Regions from separate parts of the Pannonibacter sp. CBAS1226 genome, predicted to be linked through region 2. Evidence: riboswitches for the same ligand, from Rfam matches in the RefSeq annotation. Region 2 holds a riboswitch; each other region holds the start of a gene.
What was found. A riboswitch is a leader RNA that binds a small molecule or an ion and turns the genes downstream of it on or off. The one in region 2 is predicted to bind cobalamin.

Region 1 (5,543 bases), on a different contig from region 2:
AACCCGCTGGCGGAACCGGCAACCCTCGGCCTTCTTTCCGGTGCGCAGCTTGGCATCATGGCGGCAACGCTGCTCGTGCCCGCGCTCGCCATGTGGCAGCGCGAGGCGGCGGGGCTGGCGGGCGGCTTTGCGGCGCTGGCGCTGGTGGGGATGCTTGCCTCCCGGCACGGTTTTTCGCCGGTGACCCTGCTCTTGTGCGGCATGATCGTCAGCTTCTTTGCCGGATCGGCTTCCGTTGTGCTGGCCCTGTTCCAGCATGAATATCTGCGCTCGGTCTTCATCTGGGCCAGCGGCTCGCTGGTGCAGAATGATTTTTCCGATGCCTCTGCCCTGTCCGTCAGGCTTGCGGTCTGCGTACCGCTGCTGGCGCTGCTGCTCAGGCCGCTGACGGTTGCCGGGCTCGATGATGCCAGCGCCCGCAGCCTGGGCCTCTCCATCCGCACGATCCGGCTTGTTGCCCTGTCGCTGGCCTGCTGTCTCTCCGCGCTGGTGGTGGTGCGCGTGGGGGTGATTGCCTTCGTTGGCCTTGCCGCGCCGCATCTGGCAACGCTGACCGGTGTCCGGAGTTTTGCCGGGCGTTTTGTCTCTGCGCCCATCATCGGCGCGGCGCTGCTGCTGCTTGCCGACAGCATCGTGCTGGCGCTGTCCGGCGTGATTGCCGAAGTGCCCACGGGAACAGCCACGGCCATGGCCGGGGCCGTTCTGCTGCTGGTGCTGCTGCGCCGCATGCCTGCGAGCACGCGCATCGGCGGTTCACACCTGCCGGCGCCATCCGTTCCGGCCGCCAGCCGTCAGCGCCTCGTCCTGCTGCTGGCTCTGGCCTGTCTTGCCGCGCTCACGGTCTTTTCCCTCACCAGCCAGCTGCATCCCGGTGGCCTCTCCGCCGGAGAACTGATGGCTGGGCGCTGGCCGCGGGTGCTGGCCGCAGCCGCTGCCGGGGCGATGCTGGCGCTGGCCGGAGGTCTCATTCAGGCGATGACCGGCAATCCGCTCGCCAGTCCCGAAGGGCTGGGCGTCAGTTCCGGGGCAGGGCTCGGCATCACCGGGGCGCTGCTTTTGACCGGTTCCTTCTCGCCGCTTCTGCTGCTGGGGGGCGGAGCGGGCGGGGCGGTGTTCGCCTTCCTCTTCGTGCTGGTCATTACCCGCAAGTCCGGCCACGCACCGGGGCCGGTGCTGCTGGCCGGTGTTGCCATCGGCACGTTTGCCGCCGCGCTCATATCCTTCATTCTGGCCAGCGGTGATCCGCGTGCGGTCTTCGTGCTGGCCTGGTCCATGGGCCCGACCTACCGTGCCGCCGGACTGACGGCCCTTGCCGCGCTGGGCATTCTGCTCGTTGTGCTGCTGGTGCTGCCGCTGATGGGGCGCTGGCTCGACATTCTGCCGCTGGGCGATACCACAGCCCGCGCGCTGGGCCTTTCGCCCCGCCGCTCGCGTACAGTGCTTCTGGCGTTCTCGGCCCTGCTGACGGCTGCCGCCACGCTGATCACCGGTCCGTTGAGCTTCATCGGCCTCATCGCGCCCCATATTGCAGCCTCTGTGGCGCCGGGGCGTGCGCTGCTGCGGATCGTCTGTGCTGCTGCCATCGGCGCAGCGCTGATGGTCAGCGCCGACTGGCTGGGCCGCACGCTCGATTTTCCTTACGAGATCCCCGCCGGCATCCTCGCCTCCTTCATCGGCGGGCCGTATTTCCTCTGGCTGCTCTACCGCAGGCCCGCGTGAGGCGCAGTCTGCCGCGCAAACGCAAAAAGCCCTGCCGTTGCGGGCAAGTTTGACATTTTATCCAGGGAAGAGAGAAGGTTGGCTCCGCGAGCAGGACTCGAACCTGCGACCATTCGATTAACAGTCGAACGCTCTACCAACTGAGCTATCGCGGATCACCAGAAGGGCAGTGCCCTTTGCGGTGGCGGCTGTGTGCGCCGCCGTCGGTGAGAGGCGTATAACAAAGGCCTTGAGCATTTGCCAAGCCCTTTCTTCAAGAAAGTTTTCCACAGGGGTGGCTTTGGCAGAAATCTGCGGTCTTTCAACGGCTTGGGCCAGTGGATAACCCATCCGTGCCGGTCCTTGCACCCATTGCCCGGGATGCAGGGGCGGCGATTGCGCCGCAGAGGTGCCCAAAGGGCGTCCTTGCTGCGGTGCCGCCAAGCCGTTACAAGGAGAGGATCAGGTTCCCCGGCGGGCCAAGCCCAAGGGGATGAAACGGGAATGCGGTGCGGAGCGACTCAATCCGGGGCTCCAAAGCCGCAGCTGCCCCCGCAACTGTCAGCGGAGAATCTTGCCGCCTCATGCCACTGCAAGGCCAGCCCTTGCGGGAAGGCGCGGCAAGGTGAAGACCCGCGAGCCAGGAGACCGGCCTGATGTGGTGCAACCCCAAGGCCGCCGGGTGGGCGGACCGGAGGACCTGACATGATTTCTACTCCCCCAGACTGGGCGGATGGCAGGGCGCATTGCGCCCGCGCGTCCGCAAGAGAGCCCGACGCTGCCATGCCGCAAGCCTGCGGCTGACCCATGGCGCAGGCTGAAGGGCAGGGGGCCGCATCTTCCGTTCTGGTGACGGGGGGGGCACGCTCCGGCAAGAGCAGATACGCAGAGCAGCTGATCCTCGGAAGCGGGCTTGAGCCTGTCTATGTGGCGACCTCCGCCGCATGGGACGGGGAAATGGAAGCCCGCATCGGCCTGCACCGTGCCCGGCGCGGGGCGGACTGGCGCACCATCGAGGACAAGGCCGGCATCGGCGCGGATCTGACGGACGTGCTCCGGCGCGAAGCCGTTCCCGGCCGGGCTCTGCTGGTCGATTGCCTGACGCTCTGGCTCACCAATCTGATGATGGCCGAAGCAGACCTTGCCGCTGCCACGCAGGCGCTTTGCGCGCTTGTGCCCAATCTGCCTGCGCCTGTTGTTTTTGTTTCAAATGAAGTGGGCCTCGGCATCGTGCCGGACAACGCCATGGCGCGTCAGTTCCGCGATGCGCAGGGCCGTCTCAATCAGGAGCTTGCTGCCGTCTGCACCCGGGTGGTCTTCGTGGCCGCCGGTCTGCCGCTCGTGCTCAAGCCCTCCTCCCAACCGGATATCTCCCTATGACCGATTTTCAGACCCCTGCCGTGGCCAAGATCCCGGCCACCATCGTCACCGGCTTTCTGGGCGCGGGCAAGACGACCCTCATCCGCAATCTCCTGACCAACGCGGGCGGGCGGCGCATTGCGCTGATCGTCAACGAGTTCGGCGACATGGGCTTTGACGGCTCGCTGCTGGATGGCTGTGCCGATCCGTCCTGTTCCGCCGATGATGTGGTGGAGCTGACCAACGGCTGCATCTGCTGCACCGTGGCCGATGATTTCCTGCCGGCGATGGAAATGCTGCTGGCCCGCGAAACGCCGCCGGATCACATCGTCATCGAGACCTCGGGCCTCGCGCTGCCCCAGCCGCTGGTGCGGGCCTTCACCTGGCCCAGCGTCAAGACGCGGGTGACGGTGGATGGTGTTGTCACCGTGCTGGATGCGGCAGCTCTCGCAGAAGGGCGCATCGTGCTGGACGAGGAAGCCCTTGCCGCGCAGCGCGCTGCCGACGAAACGCTGGACCATGACAATCCGGTTGAAGAGCTTTTCCACGATCAGCTCGCCTGCGCCGATCTGGTGGTGCTGAACAAGGCCGATCTGGTGGATGATCACGCGCTGGAGCATATCCGCGAGCATATCGCCGAAGATGTGCGCGCCGGGGTGGAGATCATTGCCGCTGAAAAGGGCTCGCTGCCCATCGACGTGCTGCTGGGCCGCTCCTCTGCTGCCGAGGATGATCTGGCTGCCCGCCGTGCGCATCATCATCACCACCATCATGACGATGATGATCACGATCATGATCACGATCACGATCATGATCACGATCACGATGATGACCATGACCATGACCATGACCATGACCATGATGATCATGATCACCACCACGATGATTTCGAGAGCTACGTGGTCACAGCGCCCGAGTTTGCCTCGCTGAAGGACGTCGAGGCGGTGGTGAAGCAGGCGATGGCGCTGAAGGGCGTGCTGCGCATCAAGGGCGCGGTGGCGGTCTCCGGCAAGGCCGCGCCTGCGCTGGTGCAGGCGGTTGGCCCGCGTGTCGAGGCCTGGTTTGCCGCTGGCGCCAAGGCGCCCGGCAAGCTGGTGGTGATCGGCCTCAAGGGGCTGGATCTCGCCGCCGTCACGGACGCACTCGCTTCCCTTCAGGCAGGCCGCGCAGCCTGACCCTTCGCGGTGTGGACCCCCGCCGCCCCGCTCCTGACGCAAGTTGCGCAAGGGGCGGGACGCGGGGATAGGCACACCCAGTCTGAGCCTATTGAAGGCGTGCCAGATGCATATCCTCGCAAGTCAAACCCGGCGAATTGATGACGGCGGCGATGCCGTGGACCTCGCGCAGGACCCGGCGGATCTCGTGTTCCTGTCGGCGGCCGATACGGAACTCTCGGCTTTCGCCGCCGCGCATGCCTCCCTTGGCGGGGATGTGTCACTGCGGCTGGCCAGCATTCTGGCGCTGACCCATCCCTATTCCGTCGATCTCTATGCGGAAAAGACGCTGGCCGGTTCAAAGCTTGTTGTGCTGCGCCTGCTGGGCGGAGCGGGCTACTGGTCCTACGGGCTCGACCGGCTGCGGGAGGAAGTCAACCGCAACGGATTGCAGTTGGCCGTCTTTGCGGGCTGCGACAAGTGGGATGAGGATCTGGCCGCTCTCTCCACCGTGCCGGTGGACGCCGTGCGGCGGCTGTGGCGCTACTGCATTGAAGGCGGTGCAGAGAATTACCGCAATGCGCTGAGGTTTTGCGCTCATCTCATTGGCAGGGATCAGGAGCCGCCGCTGCCTGCGCCGCTGCCGCGTGCGGGCATCTTCCTGCCCGGCCACACCGCACCGGGGCTCGATGATCTGACGGCCCGCTTCGCAGATCCGGCAAGGCCCGTGGCGGCGCTGGTCTTCTACCGGGCGCTGGTGCAGGCGGGCGAGACGGCGCCTGCCGAGGCGCTCTGCCGTCATCTGGAGGGGCAGGGGCTCAACGTGCTGCCCGTCTTCGTGGCCTCGCTGAAGGATGCGGAATCGGCTGCGGTGCTGTCGGCCCTGTTCGAGGCGCTGCCGCCTGCCGTGGTGCTGAATGCCACGGCCTTTGCCGTGTCCAGTGGCGGGCGCGTGCATCAGCCGTCACCGCTGGATGCTCCCGGCCGCCCGGTGCTGCAGGTGGTGTTCTCCTCTTCGTCCCGTGCGGGCTGGGCCGAAAGCACGCAGGGCCTTTCCGTGCGCGATCTGGCCATGCATGTGGTGCTGCCGGAGCTGGACGGCCGGTTGATGACGCGGGCGGTCTCCTTCAAGGAAGAAGGCATCCTTGATCCCGCCACCCAGTTCCGCCCTGTGCTCTTCAGGCCCGAAGAGAGCCGCATGGCCTATGTGGCAGCGCTTGCGGCAAGCTGGGCGAAGCTGGGCGGCAAGCCCGCTGCCGCGCGCAAGGTGGCGCTGGTGCTGGCGAACTATCCCAATAGCGACGGGCGCATTGCCAATGGTGTGGGGCTGGA
Region 2 (5,543 bases):
GCCGACGGCTACAAGAACGACACCCAGGTGATCGTGACCGTCCTGTCGCATGACATGGAAAACGCCCCGGACATCCTCGCCATGGTCGCAGCCTCCGCTGCCCTGACCCTGTCGGGCGTTCCGTTCATGGGCCCGATCGGCGGCGCCCGCGTCGGCTACATCAATGGCGAATACGTGCTGAACCCGGCCGTTGACACCATGGCCGATTCGCTGCTCGACCTCGTCGTCGCCGGCACCAATGACGCCGTTCTGATGGTGGAATCCGAAGCCAAGGAACTGAACGAAGACATCATGCTCGGCGCTGTGATGTTCGGTCACCGCGGTTTCCAGACCGTGATCGACGCCATCATCAAGCTGGCCGAGACCGCAGCCAAGGAGCCGCGCGCTCTCAACCTGCCGGATCACTCCGAGCTCTATGGCAAGATCAAGGGCATCGCTGCCGCCGATCTGACCGCTGCCTACAAGATCACCTCCAAGACCGAGCGCAAGAATGCCGTTGACGCGGCCAAGGCCAAGGTCGTGGAAGCCGTCATCACCAACGGCGGCGACGCAGCTCCGGCTGGCACCGTTGTCGGCGAGCTGTTCAAGAAGCTGGAAGCCGAGATCGTTCGCGGCGCCATCATCGAGACCGGCCACCGCATCGACGGCCGCGACCTGAAGACCGTCCGTCCGATCGTCTCGGAAGTCGGCATTCTGTCGCGTGCACACGGCTCGGCCCTGTTCACCCGTGGTGAAACCCAGGCCATGGTCGTTGCCACCCTCGGCACCGGCGAAGACGAGCAGTTCGTTGACGCGCTGGAAGGCACCTACAAGCAGCACTTCATGCTGCACTACAACTTCCCGCCCTATTCCGTGGGCGAGACGGGCCGCATGGGCTCGCCGGGCCGCCGTGAAATCGGCCATGGCAAGCTGGCATGGCGCGCCATCCACCCGATGCTGCCGAACCACCACGAGTTCCCCTACACCCTGCGCGTCGTCTCCGAGATCACCGAGTCCAACGGCTCGTCCTCGATGGCAACCGTCTGCGGCACCTCGCTGGCGCTGATGGATGCAGGCGTTCCGCTGAAGGCTCCGGTGGCCGGTATCGCCATGGGTCTCATCAAGGAAGGCGACAAGTTCGCCGTTCTGTCCGACATTCTCGGCGATGAAGACCACCTCGGCGACATGGACTTCAAGGTGGCCGGCACCTCCAACGGCGTCACCTCGCTGCAGATGGACATCAAGATCGACGGCATCACCGAAGAGATCATGAAGGTCGCTCTGGATCAGGCCCGCGATGGCCGCATCCACATCCTCGGCGAAATGTCCAACGCGATCACCGAAGCCCGTTCGGAACTCGGCGAACATGCGCCGCGCATCGAAGTGCTGAAGATCCCAGTCGACAAGATCCGTGAAGTCATCGGTTCGGGCGGCAAGGTCATCCGCGAGATCGTGGAAAAGACCGGCGCCAAGATCAACATCGAGGACGATGGCACCGTCAAGGTGGCTTCCTCCGACGGCAAGGCGATCAAGGCTGCGATCAACTGGATCAACTCCATCGCCGCTGAGCCGGAAATCGGCATGATCTACGAAGGCACGGTCGTGAAGTGCGTCGATTTCGGCGCCTTCGTGAACTTCTTCGGTGCCAAGGACGGCCTCGTCCACATCTCCCAGCTCGCCCCGCAGAAGGTCGCCAAGGTCACTGACGTGATCAAGGAAGGCGACAAGGTGTGGGTCAAGCTCATGGGCTTCGACGAGCGCGGCAAGGTCCGCCTGTCCATGAAGGTTGTCGATCAGGCAACCGGCAAGGAAATCGAGAAGGAAAAGGAAGCGGAGTAATCCGTTTTCACATCCTGAAAGACATGGGACCCGGGCCGCAAGCCCGGGTCTTTTCTTTTGCTCAGCGGCGCCAGGCAGGTTTGACCTGCGCTGCCGCTGCGTCCCTTACGGCCTGCGGCACCCTCGCGTCCCTCCCGCGTGTGCGGACAAGGCACCCCGGGCACGAATGCACGTGGCCCGGGCACACAGCTTCACCGCCACAAACCCTTTCGCGCGCCCCTCCCGCCTGATATATCGGGCCGGAAACAAATTCAGGAACACACATGAGCCAGATGCGTCTTGTCGTCGTCGGGGCTGCCGGCCGGATGGGCCAGGCCCTTGTGCGCGCCATCACCGCCATGGAAGGCAGCGTGCTTGCTGCCGCCATCGAACGGGAAGGCTCACCGGCCCTCGGCAAAGATGCTGGCGAGCTCGCCGGTCTCGGGCCCCTCGGCGTCAGGATCACGGATGATCCGCTGACCGCCTTTGCGGCCGCCGAAGGCGTGCTGGATTTCACCGCTCCCAAGGCCAGCCTGCATTTTGCCGAACTCGCCGCCCAGGCGCGCATCGTGCACGTCATCGGCACCACCGGCTGGACGGATGAGGACCTGCCGAAGCTGGAGGCTGCCGCCCGCCATGCCCGGCTCGTCAAGTCCGGCAACATGAGCCTTGGCGTCAACCTGCTGGCGGCGCTGGTGAAGAAGGCCGCCGCAGCCCTTGGCCCCGATTACGATCTGGAAATCGTCGAGATGCACCACCGCCACAAGGTGGATGCCCCCTCCGGCACGGCGCTGCTGCTGGGCGAGGCTGCAGCCGAAGGGCGCGGCATCGGCCTGGCGGAGCATTCGGTGCGGGTGCGCGACGGGCATACCGGACCGCGGGAGGCCGGCACCATCGGCTTTGCCACCCTGCGCGGCGGCTCTGTCGTCGGCGACCACACCATCATCCTCGCCGGTGAGGGTGAGCGGGTCGAACTGACCCACAAGGCGGAAGACCGCCAGATCTTTGCCCGTGGTGCAGTCAGGGCGGCCCTGTGGGCGCGCGACCGCAAGCCGGGCCTTTACTCCATGGCCGACGTGCTCGGCCTCAACGACTGACATACCTTCAGAAATTCAAGGAGATCGGTGCATGGAACGTCTCTTGGTGCTCGTCCGCCACGGCCAGAGCGAATGGAACCTCAAGAACCTCTTCACCGGCTGGAAGGACCCGGACCTGACCGAGCAGGGCATCGGTGAAGCCAAGGCCGCCGGCGGCAAGCTGCGCGACATGAAGCTGAAGTTCGACGTCGCCTTCACCTCGGACCTGACCCGCGCGCAGCACACGCTGAAGCTCATCCTTGCCGAACTCGGCCAGGACGGTCTGGAGACGATCCGCGATCAGGCCCTGAACGAGCGCGACTACGGCGACATCACCGGCATGAACAAGGATGAAGCCCGCGAGAAGTTCGGCGAGGAGCAGGTGCACATCTGGCGCCGCTCCTTCGACGTGCCCCCTCCGGGCGGCGAAAGCCTGAAGATGACGGCCGAGCGCGTTCTGCCCTACTACCGCGCCGAGATCCTGCCGCGCGTCATGGAAGGCACCCGCGTGATCGTTGCCGCCCATGGCAACTCCCTGCGCGCGCTGATCATGGAGCTGGAAAAGCTGACGCCGGAACAGATCCTCAAGCGCGAACTGGGCACCGGCGCACCGGTCGTCTACCGTCTGGATGAAGACGGCCAGGTGGTCAGCGTCGAGGATCTGGCAGACTGATCCGCAGAGCACATCCGGAAAGGCGCTCCCGCAAGGGGCGCCTTTTTTTGTTGGCACCGCCGCACAGCTGCAGCTTGACGGTTCGCCTTCCGGAAAATACTACTTCTGCGACGGTTTCTGGCAGTGAGAGCTGCCGGGATTAAAAGGGAACACGGTACGGACGACCCAATCAGGGGCCAAATCCGTGGCTGCCCCCGCAACTGTAAGCAGATGCCGGTCATTCTTGCGGCGCTTCCTCGGAAGCGCCGGGTCACTGCGCCAGTCCTCAACTGGTGCGGGAAGGCAAATGACCGGCCTGAAATCTGTGAGCCAGGAGACCTGCCGTCATGTGAAATCCAGATGCTTGAGCGGGGATGCTCAAGGAGGATCAAAATGACGGTATTCCTGCCTCAGGCCTTCGGGCCTGCAAGACGTTTTGCTGCCCTTTCCTCCGGGGGGCATGCGCTTCCCTGCCTTCCCGGTCCTGCGCTGGCTCCAGCCGCTTCAGCGGACTGCTGTCTGGTCCGCGCGGAGCTTGAGCATTTCAAGGCGTGATGCAGCCGCATTGCGGCGCCTTGACATGACATCTGCCCAAAGGAAGGAAACCTCCCGTGCTTCTGCGCAATTTTGCTGCCGCCGCAGGCCTTGCTGCCTGCGCATCTTTCGCCTTGTCTGGTGCCGCTCACGCCGGAAAGACCCAGTATCCGCTGACGCTGGAGAACTGCGGCAAGGAACTGACCTTCACCAGGGCGCCGGAGCGCACCGTCTCCGTGGGCCAGAGTACCACCGAGATTCTCTATCTGCTGGGACAGGCGGACAAGATCACCGGGACAGCCCTTTGGATCGGCCCGGTTATTGAGGGCTATGAGGAGGTCAACGCCACGGTGCCGCGTCTTGCAGACAATGCGCCGAGCTTTGAAAGTGTGACGGGAGCCCGGCCGGAGCTGGTGACCACCCAGTTTCAGTGGCAGATCGGCCCGCAGGGCGTCGTCGCCACTGTGGAACAGCTCGAGGAACTGGGGATCGCCGTCTACACATCGCCGGCCGACTGCATCGGCAAGGACAATTCTGCCGGTGATGACGGGCTGCGCAAGGCCAGCTTCTCCATGGACCTGATCTACCAGGAGATCGACGACCTCGCCCGCATCTTCGATGTCGAGGACAGGGGCGCTGCCCTGATCGCAGAGCTGAAGGAGCGGGAGGAGGCCGCGCGCCGGAAGATCGGAGCCGTCAATGGCGAAGTCTCGGCGGTCTTCTGGTTCTCGAGTGCCGATCTGGCGATCGACCCTTACGTGGCGGGCCAGAAGGGCGCACCCGGCTACATGACCGCAAGCCTCGGCCTGAAGAATGTGATCGAGAGCGACGAAGAGTGGCCGACCGTCGGCTGGGAGACGATTGCCCGGTCCAACCCCACCGTGATCGTCGCCGGCAAGATGGACCGCCGCCGGTTCCCCGCCGATGACGTGGAGCTGAAGCAGAAGTTCCTCAAGGAGGATCCGGTCACCAGCCTGATGCCAGCGGTCAAGGAAGGCCGGATCATCGTCATGGATGCGCTGGCCGGCTTCGGCCTCGCCAAGTGATGACGCTTCCTTTCCACGCCGGAAAATGGGGAGGCGGTGCGCTTGGCGCCGCCTCTCTCATTGCAGCTCTTGCCGCCGGGGCTGCCATTGGCGAGACCTCCATCCCGGTTGATACCGTCTTCCAGACGGCCGCCAACCGGCTCTGGGCAGCCGGCTATGTCCTTGATCCGATCGACGAAGGGGTGATCTGGAACTACCGGGTCGCCCGTGCCGTGGCTGCTGCGGCCTGCGGGGCATCCCTGGCCTTGTGCGGGGCAATCCTTCAGTCGCTGCTGCGCAATGCCCTGGCCGACCCCTACATCCTCGGCATCTCGGCAGGGGCCTCCACCGGTGCGGTCAGCGTTGCCATTCTCGGGCTCGGGGGCGGGCTGCTGTCGCTTCCCCTCGGGGCTTTTGCCGGTGCGCTCACGGCCTTCGGCCTGGTCAGCTTGCTGGCCG
Region 3 (5,543 bases), on a different contig from region 2:
GCCGCATCGTCACGGACGCCACCCGCGCAACCACCATGGCCAAAGTCTGGGCCGGCGGCGATTGCATCGCCGGCGGGGAAGACCTGACCGTGGCCGCCGTCGAGGACGGCAAGGTTGCCGCAGAAGCCATCCATCAGGCGCTCAGCGCCTGAGCCAGCCGTTCTTTCCGGAGATCCCGTCATGGTTGATCTGAGATCTGATTTCGTCGGCATCAAGTCGCCCAACCCGTTCTGGCTCGCCTCTGCGCCACCGACGGACAAGGAATACAACGTGGTGCGCGCCTACAAGGCGGGCTGGGGCGGCGTCGTGTGGAAGACGCTGGGCGAGGACCCGAATGTGGTCAACGTCAACGGCCCGCGCTATGGCGCCATTCATGGCAAGGACCGCCAGCTCATCGGCCTCAACAACATCGAGCTGATCACCGACCGGCCGCTTGAGGTGAACCTGCAGGAAATCAAGCGCGTCAAGCGCGACTGGAAGGACCGCGCCCTTGTCGTGTCCCTGATGGTGCCCTGCGAGGAGCCCAACTGGGCCGCGATCCTCAAGCGCGTGGAAGAAACCGAGGCAGATGGCGTGGAGCTGAACTTCGGCTGCCCGCATGGCATGAGCGAGCGCGGCATGGGCTCGGCGGTCGGCCAGGTTCCGGAATATATCGAGATGGTCACACGCTGGGCCAAGAAGCACACCCGCATGCCGGTGATCGTCAAGCTGACGCCCAACATCACCGACGTGCGCAAGCCCGCACAGGCCGCAAAGCGCGGCGGGGCAGATGCAGTTTCGCTGATCAACACCATCAACTCCATCGTGGGTGTCGACCTTGACCGCATGGCGCCAACGCCGACCATTGACGGCAAGGGCTCCCACGGGGGCTATTGCGGCCCGGCGGTGAAGCCGATTGCCCTCAACATGGTGGCGGAAATCGCCCGTGATCCGGAAACCTACGGCCTGCCGATTTCCGGTATCGGCGGCGTCACCACCTGGCGCGATGCGGCGGAGTTCATTGCGCTGGGTGCCGGCAATGTGCAGGTCTGCACCGCCGCCATGACCTATGGCTTCAAGATCGTCGAGGAGATGATCGAGGGCCTGAAGGACTGGATGGGCGAGGCCGGCTACGAGCGGATTTCGGACTTCTCCGGCCGCGCGGTGCCCAATGTCACCGACTGGCGCTACCTCAACCTCAACTACATCGCCAAGGCGAAGATCGACGAGGACCTCTGCATCAAGTGCGGCCGCTGCCACATCGCCTGCGAGGACACCTCGCATCAGGCGATCACCAGCATGGTCGACGGGGTGCGCAAGTTCGAAGTGATCGATGAGGAATGCGTCGGCTGCAATCTCTGCGTCTCGGTCTGTCCGGTGGAAAATTGCATCACCATGGAACCAATGGCCACCGGAACCGTTGATCCACGGACGGGCCGTTCCGTCTCTGGGGACTATGCCAACTGGACGACACATCCGAACAACCCCAGCGCCCGCATCGCCGCCGAGTGACGAAGCCCCCGGAGAGCTTTGCTCAACGGAAATTGTTCGAACACTGCGGCGCCTGAGCGTTCCAAGTCTTGATGCGTCAGCATCTTAAGACTTGGCGTAAAGGCACAGCCTTTTGGCGGCATCCCTGCCCCCGGGATACCGTCCACCCCAGCTCGATGAGAGGCGACTCCCCCGGCTGCCGGCATAGGCAGCCGGGGATTTTTTTATCCAGTCGCAGCTCTCATGTTGTAATGTTATCTTATTACATATATCACTGCCGCCGTATGAAGACCCATCCTGAATCTATGACGATGGAGCTTGACAGGAAGGACGGCGGCTTTGATCATCTGCGGCGATGGTTCCCGGCTGGCAAAGCCTTGGCCGGGTGAAAAGGGAACACGGTACGGTGTAGCCAACAGGCGCCAAGTCCGTGACTGCCCCCGCAACTGTAGGCGGCGAGCGACCCCGGGTGATCCACTGTTCCACCGAGGAACGGGAAGGACCGGGCAAGCGGCGACCCGCAAGTCAGGAGACCTGCCATCACAGCAGACCTCAAACCGCCGGGCGGGGTGTCCCGGAAGGAGCATAGCCATGACCATTCAGGGACCGGCCTTGGCCGGAACACCTGTGCCTGCACCCGTGCAGGCCATTTCCCAGACGGAAGGAACCTCCCCTTCCCATCATCTCACCATCTGCGTCACCTGCCGTGACACGCAAACCGGCGAGCGGTCCGGCCGGAACCTTGGCACCGCTCTTGCCGCTGCGCTGCGGCAGGACACGCATTGGACCGTCTCCGGCGTTGAATGCATGGCCGCCTGTGGCCAGCCCTGCGCTGTCGCCCTGACGGCACCCGGCAAAGCCGGATGGCTGTTCGGCAATCTCACGCTGGACGACGTGCCGGATATCACAGCTTTCGCCCGCCAGTATCACGGCCTTGCCGATGGCTGGTGCAAGGCCTCCGAGCGTCCGGGCCGGATGGCGAAGACGGCGCTGGCCCGCATTCCGGCGCCTGGCCGCACAACCACCTTCGAGCCTGCCGCGTGAGCGCGCCGTTCTTCGAGGCTGACACTCTCGGCTGGGGGCCGCGCGGACGCCCTGCCCTCCTCTCCGGGATCAGCTTCACCGTCCGTCAGGGCGAGATGCTGGCCATTTGCGGTGCCAATGGCGCGGGCAAATCGTCGCTGCTGCGGCTGCTTTACCGCTTCCACAAGCCGCAGACCGGTGACGTACGGCTGGAGGGCACGAGCCTTTGGGCCATGTCGAGCCGTGACACGGCCCGCCGCATCGCCGTGGTGCTGCAGGAGCAGCCGACGGATTTTGCCCTCACCGTGCGCCAGATCGTCAGCCTCGGCCGCCTGCCGCATCAGCGCGGACTGGCTTCGGCCGGAGCGCGTGACGGCGAGATGGTGGAGCATGCCCTGGCCCGGCTGCATCTGACGGCACTGAGCGAGCGCTCCTTCGGCACGCTGTCCGGCGGAGAGCGCCAGCGCGTGCTGGTGGCCCGTGCGCTGGCGCAGGAACCGCGCCTGCTCATTCTTGATGAGCCGACGAACCATCTCGACATCCGCCACCAGCTGGAGCTGATGGCGCTTTTACGCGGCCTACCGCTGACGGTGATCACCACCCTGCACGACCTGACGCTGGCCGCAGAACATGCCGACCGGGTGCTGCTGCTCGCCAATGGCACCGTGCTCGCCATGGACACGCCGGAAGCGGCACTGACCGAAGCCAATATCGCCGGGGCCTTCTCCGTCCGTTCACGGATCGATACCTCCGGCCATTCCCCCCGTTTTTCCTTTCACTTGTGAGATCTGACCGATGCGTATAACCCTTGCTCTCGCTGCCCTTCTGGCCACAACCGCCAGCGCCTTCGCCTATCCGGTGACGGTGAAAAGCTGCAACCGCGATGTCACCTTTGACGCTGCCCCCACACGCGCCGTCTCCAATGACGTGAACCTCACCGAAATGATGCTGGTGCTGGGCCTGACGGACCACATGGCCGGTTACACCGGCGTGTCCGGCTGGAAGACACTGGACCCGGAAATGCGCGAAGGCGTGAAGGAACTGCCGGAACTCGCCGAAAAATACCCCACCAAGGAAGTGCTGCTGGGTGCAGAGGCGGACTTCTATTTCGCGGGCTGGAACTACGGCATGAAGGTGGGCGGCGAAGTGACGCCGGACACGCTCGCGCCCTTCGGCATCAAGGTCTATGAGCTGACCGAAAGCTGCATCCACATCGGCCCCAAGGAGAAGATCTCCATGGCCGACATGTACAACGACCTTTTGAACCTCGGGACGATCTTCGGCGTCGAGGACAAGGCCAAGGCGCTGGTCGCCGGTTACGAGGCAAAGCTTGCCGAAGTGACGGCCAGGGTGAAGGAACCGGGCAAGGAGCCGCTGCGCGTCTTCGTCTATGACAGCGGCGAGGACACGCCCTTCACGGCCGGCCGCTACGCCATGCCCACCGCCCTCATCGAGGCCGCAGGCGGGCACAACATCATGGATGATCTCGACAAGAGCTGGGCCACCGTCGCCTGGGAGCCGGTGATCGAGCGCAATCCGGAAGTGGTCGTCATCGTCAACTACGGGCAGGTGACGGCGGAACAGAAGATCGCCTTCATGAAGTCCAATCCGGCCTTCGCCAGCATCAATGCCGTGAAGAATGACCGCTTCGTCGTGCTGGAATATGTCGAGGCAACGCCCGGCCCCCGCAACATCCGCGCCGTGGAGAAGCTCGTTGACGGTTTCGCACGCAACTGAGGCCGATGCGCTGGAAGGCGCACTTGCCCGGCACCGGTCCAGAATCTGGCCGGTGCTGGCCATCGCGGCCCTGTGCTTTGCCCTTCTGGCCACGGCGGTGATTGCCGCCCTGGCCGTGGGCGCCGTCGCCGTACCGCCTGCGGATGTCGCAGGTATCCTTCTTTCGAAGATCTTCCCCGGATCGGTGGAGAAGACCTGGAGCGCTGCGCGCGAGGCCATCGTCTGGGATGTGCGCTTTCCCCGGGCGCTGCTGGCAGCTCTTGTCGGCGCAGGCCTTGCCATGACCGGTGCCGCCCTGCAATCGGTCACCCGCAACCAGCTGGCCGACCCGCATCTGCTCGGCATTTCTTCGGGCGCTGCCTTCGGCGCCATTCTGGCGCTGCTGCATACCGGGCTGTTTCTCGGAATGCTGACCGTGCCGCTGCTCGCCTTCTTCGGCGCGCTGGGGGCAACAGCCATCGTGCTCTGCGTGGTGCGGATCACGCGGGCCGGTTCGCCCGACCGGCTGGTGCTGGCAGGCGTTGCCGTGTCCTTCGTCATCATGGCCTGCGCCAACATCCTGATCTTCCTGGCTGACCCCAAGGCCACCCATACGGTGGTGTTCTGGATGCTGGGCGGGCTCGGCCTTGCCCAGTGGAGCCACCTGCTCTACCCGCTGGCCGTGCTCCTGCCCTGCGGGATCTGGCTGTGGCTGAAGGCGGGCCAGCTCAATGCCATCACGCTGGGGGACGAGACGGCAGCAACGCTCGGCATCCCCGTCAACCGGCTGCGGCTGTCGGTGTTTGTGGCGGGCGCCCTCATCACCGGCGTGTCGGTCGCCTTCTCCGGCATCATCGGCTTCGTCGGCCTGATGATGCCGCATCTGGTGCGGCTGGTGGCGGGCGGCGACAACGCCCGCGTCCTGCCGCTGTCCGCACTGGCCGGAGCCCTGTTCCTGATCCTTGCCGACATCTGCGCCCGCGTCGTCATGGCCCCGGAAGACATGCCCATCGGCATCGTCACCGGCCTCGCCGGCGGCCTGTTCTTCATCTGGCTGATGGCACGGCAGAGGTGAGGGGTGAGGGACGTCAGGGGTTGACCCTCACCCGTTCGACTTCAACAGTGATGTGGGAGAGTTCGTGTATCTCCGCGAGGCAGGCCTTGTAGTCCGAGGGTTCGCGAGGAGCGCTCGACACCACCGAGATGATTGCAGCATGATGCCCTGGCCCGACTTGCCAGACATGCAGGTCTGCAATCCGGTCGGTGCCGGTTTCCAGCGCCTCAAGGATTTCGCTTCGCAAATCCTTGTCGTCAGGAATCCGGTCCAACAGGAC
Region 4 (5,543 bases), on a different contig from region 2:
CTGCCTCAACCATGTTGATCAGGGCCGGGCGCACCTCATCCCACTTGCGCGTCTTCAGCCCGCAATCCGGATTGACCCAGAGCTGGCCGTCGCGCAACCGCTGGTGCGCGAGGGTCAGAAGGGTTTCGATCTCGCCGATGCCGGGAATGCGGGGCGAGTGAATGTCATAGATGCCGGGACCGATCTCATTCGGGTAGCCCTGTGATGTCAGGGCATCCAGCAGTTCCATCCGCGAGCGGGAGGCCTCGATGGAGATGACATCCGCATCCATGGCGATGATGGCGGGAAGGATGCCATTGAACTCCGAGTAGCACATATGGGTATGGATCTGGGTCGAATCGCCCGTCTCGCTGCAGCAGATGCGGAAGCAGCGGATGGCCCAGTCGAGATAGTGATCCCAGTCCCTGCGGCGCAGCGGCAGGCCTTCCCGCAGGGCGGCCTCGTCGATCTGGATCATCGAGGCACCCGCCGTCTCAAGGTCCGACACTTCATCCCGGATGGCCAGGGCGATCTGCCGGCAGACCGTTTCGCGTGGCAGGTCGTCGCGCACGAAGGACCAGTTCAGAATGGTCACCGGACCGGTCAGCATGCCTTTGACCGGCTTGCCTGTCTGGGACTGGGCGAAGCGCCACCAGTCCACCGTCATGGGAGCGGGCCGGGAGACATCGCCATAGATGATGGGCGGGCGCACGCAGCGGGAGCCATAGCTCTGCACCCAGGCATTACGGGTGAAGGCAAAGCCCTTCAGCTGCTCGCCGAAATACTGCACCATATCGTTGCGCTCGAACTCGCCATGAACCAGCACATCAAGGCCGATTTCCTCCTGCCAGCGGATGGCTGCGGCGGTCTCGCGCTTGAGGAAGGCTGTGTAATCCTCATCCGTCAGCTTGCCGCGCCCATTCAGGGCGCGGGCCTTTCGTACATCTGCCGTCTGCGGGAACGAACCGATCGTGGTGGTTGGAAAGAGCGGTAGCGGATTGCGGGTGCGCTGCAGCACCTGCCGCAAGGCAAAAGGCGCACCGCGTAGATGCTGCCCCGTGCCGAGGGCCTGCACTCTTGCCTGCACGGATGGGTCGCTGACCCTGTGGGACCTGCTGCGCGTTGCAAGGGCTGCAGCCGCCGTGTCAAAGGCCGCCTGCGTGCCGCCGTTAAGCTGGCTGCTGCCGCTGGCCCGGGCTGCGAGAGCATTCCGCAAGGCTGCAAGCTCGCCCAGCTTCTGCGTGGCAAAGGCGAGCCAGGATGCAAGCTCCTGATCGAGGTCCGTTTCAAGCGCGAGATCCACCGGCACATGCAGCAGGGAGCAGGATGGTGCGATTTCGATGCCGCCTGGCCAGGTGGCTGCCGTGCTGATGCGGTCGAGGCATCGGGCGAGATCCGCACGCCACACATTGCGCCCGTCGATGATGCCCAGTGACAGGCGCAAATGCTCCGGCGCATTGGCCAGCAAGGGGGCAAGGGTCTGCGGTGCGCGGACAAGATCCACATGCAGTCCGGCAACGGGCAGGGAAAGGGCCGTTTCGAGGTTGTCCTCAAGTCCGCCGAAATAGGTGGCCAGCATCAGAGAGAGGCCGGGAACCTCTGCGGCGAAGTACCGGTACGCCTGCACCAGCGCTTCCTTCTCGATGGTGGAAAGGCTGGTCACAAGGCAGGGCTCATCCATCTGCACCCAGTCTGCGCCTGCCGCCTTCAGCTCCTTGAGGATCTGGCCATAGACCGGCAGCAGCTTATCCAGCAGCGCGAGAGAGGCTGATCCGTCCCGCGTCTTGGCAAGCGTCAGGAAGGTCACCGGCCCCAGAATGACGGGCCGGGTATGAATTCCCAGAGCGGCGGCTTCCCGGAAATGCTCCAGCGGCTTGTTGCCGGTCAGGCTGAATGTTTGCCCTGCGTGCAGTTCCGGCACCAGATAATGGTAATTGGTGTCGAACCATTTGGTCATTTCCAGCGCAGGCTTTGTCTCTGCCCCATCAGGAGACTGGCCGTTGCAGTTGCAGAGGTGGCTGCCAGTGCCGGCAGAGCCTCTGGCAAGGGCGAAGAGGGTGGCAATGGAGACCGGTCCGCCGGTCCAGCCATAGCCATCCGGGATTGCCCCGGTCATCACCGCCAGATCAAGGACATGGTCGTAGAGCGAGAAATCGTTGGACGGGATGATGTTTATTCCCGCCTCCCGCTGATGCTGCCAGTGGGCCGCGCGCAAGGCGCGGGCCTTGGCCTGCAGGGTGGCCTCGTCAGATTTGCCTGACCAGAAGTCTTCCAGAGCAAACTTGAGTTCGCGCTGTCTGCCAATTCTCGGAAAACCGAGGTTTGCGGTCTGCATGCTCATTTCCTTACCCCGAAGGTTGCGGGCAAGGTATGGGCATGACGCAAGACAGCCTGAGCACGCGCATGCGTGTGCCGGGCGGAACAGGCGCACACCGGGACACCCCGCCCGAGAACGTTATCTACCGTGGCAGGTCTCCTGGCTTGCAGGTCATCACGGCCATCCGTCTTCCCGGGGCGTCTTCCCCAGTGACATGGTGAATGGCTGCTCGCTGCTTACAGTTGCGGGGGCAGCTCCGGCATGGGCGCATCTCTGCACCGCACCGGATTCCCTCTTAGCTCCGGATCATTGATCCGCAGAACCACGATGAAGGCAGTGTTGCCGCAATATTTGCGCATGTCAATGATATAAAGATATCTTTATATCGAACTCATCAGAGCGGCAGCGTCACCGTGGCGGTGAGGCCGCCTTCGGAGCGGTTGGTGAGGGTGATGGTGCCGCCGTGGGCGTGGATGAGGGAACGGGCGATGGCAAGGCCGAGGCCGATGCCGCCCGTTTCGCCGCTGCGGGATGTCTCCAGCCGGACGAAGGGCTCGAACACATCGCCCATCCGGTCTTCCGGAATGCCGGGGCCGTCATCTTCCACGCGGATGATGACTTCACGCTGGCCCGTCTCCAGCGAAATGCGGGCCACGCCGCCGTAGCGGACGGCGTTTTCGATCAGGTTGCGCAGGGCACGCTTCAGCGCCATCGGGCGGCAGGGCAGGGTGACAGGCGCTGTCTCCGCATCTGTCCCGGGTGCCATCAGGCGCACATCGTGGCCCATGTCGGACTGGTCACCTGCAAGGCTTTCCAGAACGGCGACAAGGTCCACGGCTTCACGCGGCTCGCTGACGGCTTCGTCCCGGGCGAAAGCGAGAGTGGCTTCCGTCATTGCGGCCATTTCATCCAGCGTGGCGATCATCTTCTCCCGGTTCTCGTCATCGTCGATGAACTCGGCCCTGAGGCGCAGGGAGGTGATGGGGGTGCGCAGGTCGTGGCTGATGGCGGCCAGCATGCGCGTGCGGTCTGCCACGAAGCGGCTCAGCCGGTTCTGCATGGCGTTGAAGGCGGAGATGGTGCTGCGCAATTCGCGCGGGCCTGCCTCCGGCACCGGCGGCACGTCTTCGCCCCGGCCCAGCCGGTCTGCCGCATCGGCCAGCTGGCGCAGAGGGCGGGAGACCTGCCGGATGGTGAAGGCAACGATGGCGATGATGGCCAGCGCCATCAGGCCCATCTGCAGGACCAGCGTGTAGAAGGCGCCGGGTGGCGGCGGGCGCTGGCTGGTCACCACGTTCAGCCATTGCCCATCGGCGAGAGGCACGGAAAACTCGATCGCAATCAGCCGGTGGCGCTGCCGCTCCTCGCGGCGGCGCTCCCGCTCCTCCAGCTTTTCAAGATTGGTATCGCCTGCCTCTTCGCGCTTCTTCCGTTCTTCGCGCGGCGGCCTGCTGGAGCCTCTTTCAGCGCCTCTTTCCGGGCCTTTGCCCGCTGCGCTGAGCGAGGCACGGATGCCGGGGTCCTGTCCGAGCTCGTCGGCCAGTGCTGCGGCAAGCCGCCGCTCCGCGCCGGACTGAGGCACGTTGGCCACCGAGGGCTTCTGGTCCAGCCAGAAGCGGGTGATGGCAGAGCTGGTGGCCTGCAGCAGCTGGGTGCGGGTCGCTTCGCCGGAGGTCTCCAGCAGCGGCACCAGAGAGGCGGTGCGGACAATCACCCCGTCGCCGATCGCCTCATAGACCGCAAGCCGCCGCTCCCCGGCAAAGAGCCAGATGGAAACCGCCTGACTGCCGATGAGGGCGATCAGGAGCAGCGCGATGAGCTGGCCGCCAAGGCTGCGCGGCCACAGGCGCCGGAGAAAGGCGGCGGATTTGCGGAAGAAGGCGGGCGCGGTCATGCGTCAAGCTCCTCCACGGCAGCGGTGAACATGTAGCCGCCGCCCCAGACGGTCTTGATGATGCGCGGCTCCTTCGGGTCCTCCTCGATCTTGCGGCGCAGGCGGCTGACCTGATTGTCGATCGACCGGTCGAAGACACCGGGCGTGCGCCCGCTCGTCAGGTCCATCAGCTGGTCACGGGTCAGCACCATGCGCGGCCGCTTGAGGAAGGCGAGCAGCAGCTGGAATTCGCCGCTGGACAGCGCGATGGGCGCACCTTGCGGGTCAAAGAGCTCACGCCGCGCCGTATCCACGGTGAAGCCTTCAAAGACGAGGCGCTCCTGCGTGATCGGATCGCGGGGCTTGGGCACGCTGGCGGTGCGGCGCAGGACGGCCTTGATGCGGGCCAGCAGCTCGCGCGGGTTGAAAGGCTTGGTGACATAATCATCCGCGCCGATCTCCAGGCCGATGATCCGGTCGGTGTCCTCCGCCATGGCGGTGAGCAGGATGATGGGCGGGCCATCTGAATCAACCAGGCTGCGGCAGAGGCTGAGACCATCTTCACCGGGCATCATCACATCCAGCACGACCAGATCGATGACGGCCGCCTTCAGCGCCTTGCGGGCAGAAGCTGCACTTTCGGCAGCGGTGGCCCGGTAGCCGTTCTTCACCAGATAGCGGGCCAGCGTTTCCCGGATATCACGGTGGTCGTCGACCACAAGAATATGGGGGCTTGGGTCACTCATCACGCTGATTCCGGTTCACTGTTCTCTGCCGGCGGGCTGATGCCGCCGTCCTTCATCTTCTAGGTAGCGCCATTTTCCGCGCCGGGGCAGGGGAAAGTGTAACAGTCTGTCGCAGGAGGCCAGACCTGTCACAGGTCACGACACTTGGGCCTCCTGCCCGCCCTAATCCGGCGCGGATCCTTCGCCTATGTTCAGGTCATCGCAGGACGGCACGGCGGTTTCGCCAAAGACCGCCAGGCACAGACCGCAAGGTACGCCTTGCCGCTGCAGACATCCGGATAGGCCGGAAAAGGAGAAGATTGATGACCGCACTCAAGACCATCGCCATTGGCACGCTTGCTGCCGCGCTTGCCACCTCTGTGGCCGGGATCGCGCTGGCTGACAGCTTCGGGCCCAAAGGCTGGGGCGGCATGGACCGCGAAGGCGGCCGCCACGGCGGACGGATGATCGAAATGTTCGATCAGAACAAGGACGGCGCCGTCACCCAGGATGAAGTGAACGCCGTTGTCGCGGAGCGCTTCGCAGCCGCTGACGCCGACAAGGACGGGCGCGTCACTCTGGAAGAATTCAAGGCTTACCGCTTTGCTCAAATGCAGCCGATGAAGGTGCGTGCCTTCCAGCGGCTGGA

Region 1: linked by a shared signal. The riboswitch ahead of cobU (bifunctional adenosylcobinamide kinase/adenosylcobinamide-phosphate guanylyltransferase) and the one ahead of AC0CMF_RS13045 (ABC transporter substrate-binding protein) in region 2 are both predicted to bind cobalamin.
Region 3: linked by a shared signal. The riboswitch ahead of AC0CMF_RS19215 (DUF1636 family protein) and the one ahead of AC0CMF_RS13045 (ABC transporter substrate-binding protein) in region 2 are both predicted to bind cobalamin.
Region 4: linked by a shared signal. The riboswitch ahead of metE (5-methyltetrahydropteroyltriglutamate--homocysteine S-methyltransferase) and the one ahead of AC0CMF_RS13045 (ABC transporter substrate-binding protein) in region 2 are both predicted to bind cobalamin.

Annotation. Positions count from the first base shown of each region.
Region 1 covers NZ_JBVOUO010000001.1:1,313,227-1,318,769, reverse strand. The annotation lists gene fhuB (Fe(3+)-hydroxamate ABC transporter permease FhuB) at 1-1,719, shown strand, start outside; tRNA gene AC0CMF_RS05975 (tRNA-Asn) at 1,799-1,874, opposite strand; cobalamin riboswitch at 2,146-2,369, shown strand; gene cobU (bifunctional adenosylcobinamide kinase/adenosylcobinamide-phosphate guanylyltransferase) at 2,506-3,078, shown strand; gene cobW (cobalamin biosynthesis protein CobW) at 3,075-4,232, shown strand; gene cobN (cobaltochelatase subunit CobN) at 4,339-5,543, shown strand, end outside.
Region 2 covers NZ_JBVOUO010000004.1:87,289-92,831, reverse strand. The annotation lists gene pnp (polyribonucleotide nucleotidyltransferase) at 1-1,818, shown strand, start outside; gene dapB (4-hydroxy-tetrahydrodipicolinate reductase) at 2,091-2,894, shown strand; gene AC0CMF_RS13050 (2,3-bisphosphoglycerate-dependent phosphoglycerate mutase) at 2,926-3,546, shown strand; cobalamin riboswitch at 3,641-3,886, shown strand; gene AC0CMF_RS13045 (ABC transporter substrate-binding protein) at 4,143-5,105, shown strand; gene AC0CMF_RS13040 (FecCD family ABC transporter permease) at 5,105-5,543, shown strand, end outside.
Region 3 covers NZ_JBVOUO010000007.1:184,438-189,980, forward strand. The annotation lists gene AC0CMF_RS19205 (NAD(P)-dependent oxidoreductase) at 1-152, shown strand, start outside; gene preA (NAD-dependent dihydropyrimidine dehydrogenase subunit PreA) at 181-1,491, shown strand; cobalamin riboswitch at 1,810-2,026, shown strand; gene AC0CMF_RS19215 (DUF1636 family protein) at 2,062-2,514, shown strand; gene AC0CMF_RS19220 (ABC transporter ATP-binding protein) at 2,511-3,278, shown strand; gene AC0CMF_RS19225 (ABC transporter substrate-binding protein) at 3,289-4,230, shown strand; gene AC0CMF_RS19230 (FecCD family ABC transporter permease) at 4,208-5,284, shown strand; gene dmeF (CDF family Co(II)/Ni(II) efflux transporter DmeF) at 5,298-5,543, opposite strand, start outside.
Region 4 covers NZ_JBVOUO010000002.1:363,533-369,075, forward strand. The annotation lists gene metE (5-methyltetrahydropteroyltriglutamate--homocysteine S-methyltransferase) at 1-2,320, opposite strand, end outside; cobalamin riboswitch at 2,429-2,638, opposite strand; gene AC0CMF_RS08720 (ATP-binding protein) at 2,691-4,190, opposite strand; gene AC0CMF_RS08725 (response regulator) at 4,187-4,915, opposite strand; gene AC0CMF_RS08730 (EF-hand domain-containing protein) at 5,218-5,543, shown strand, end outside.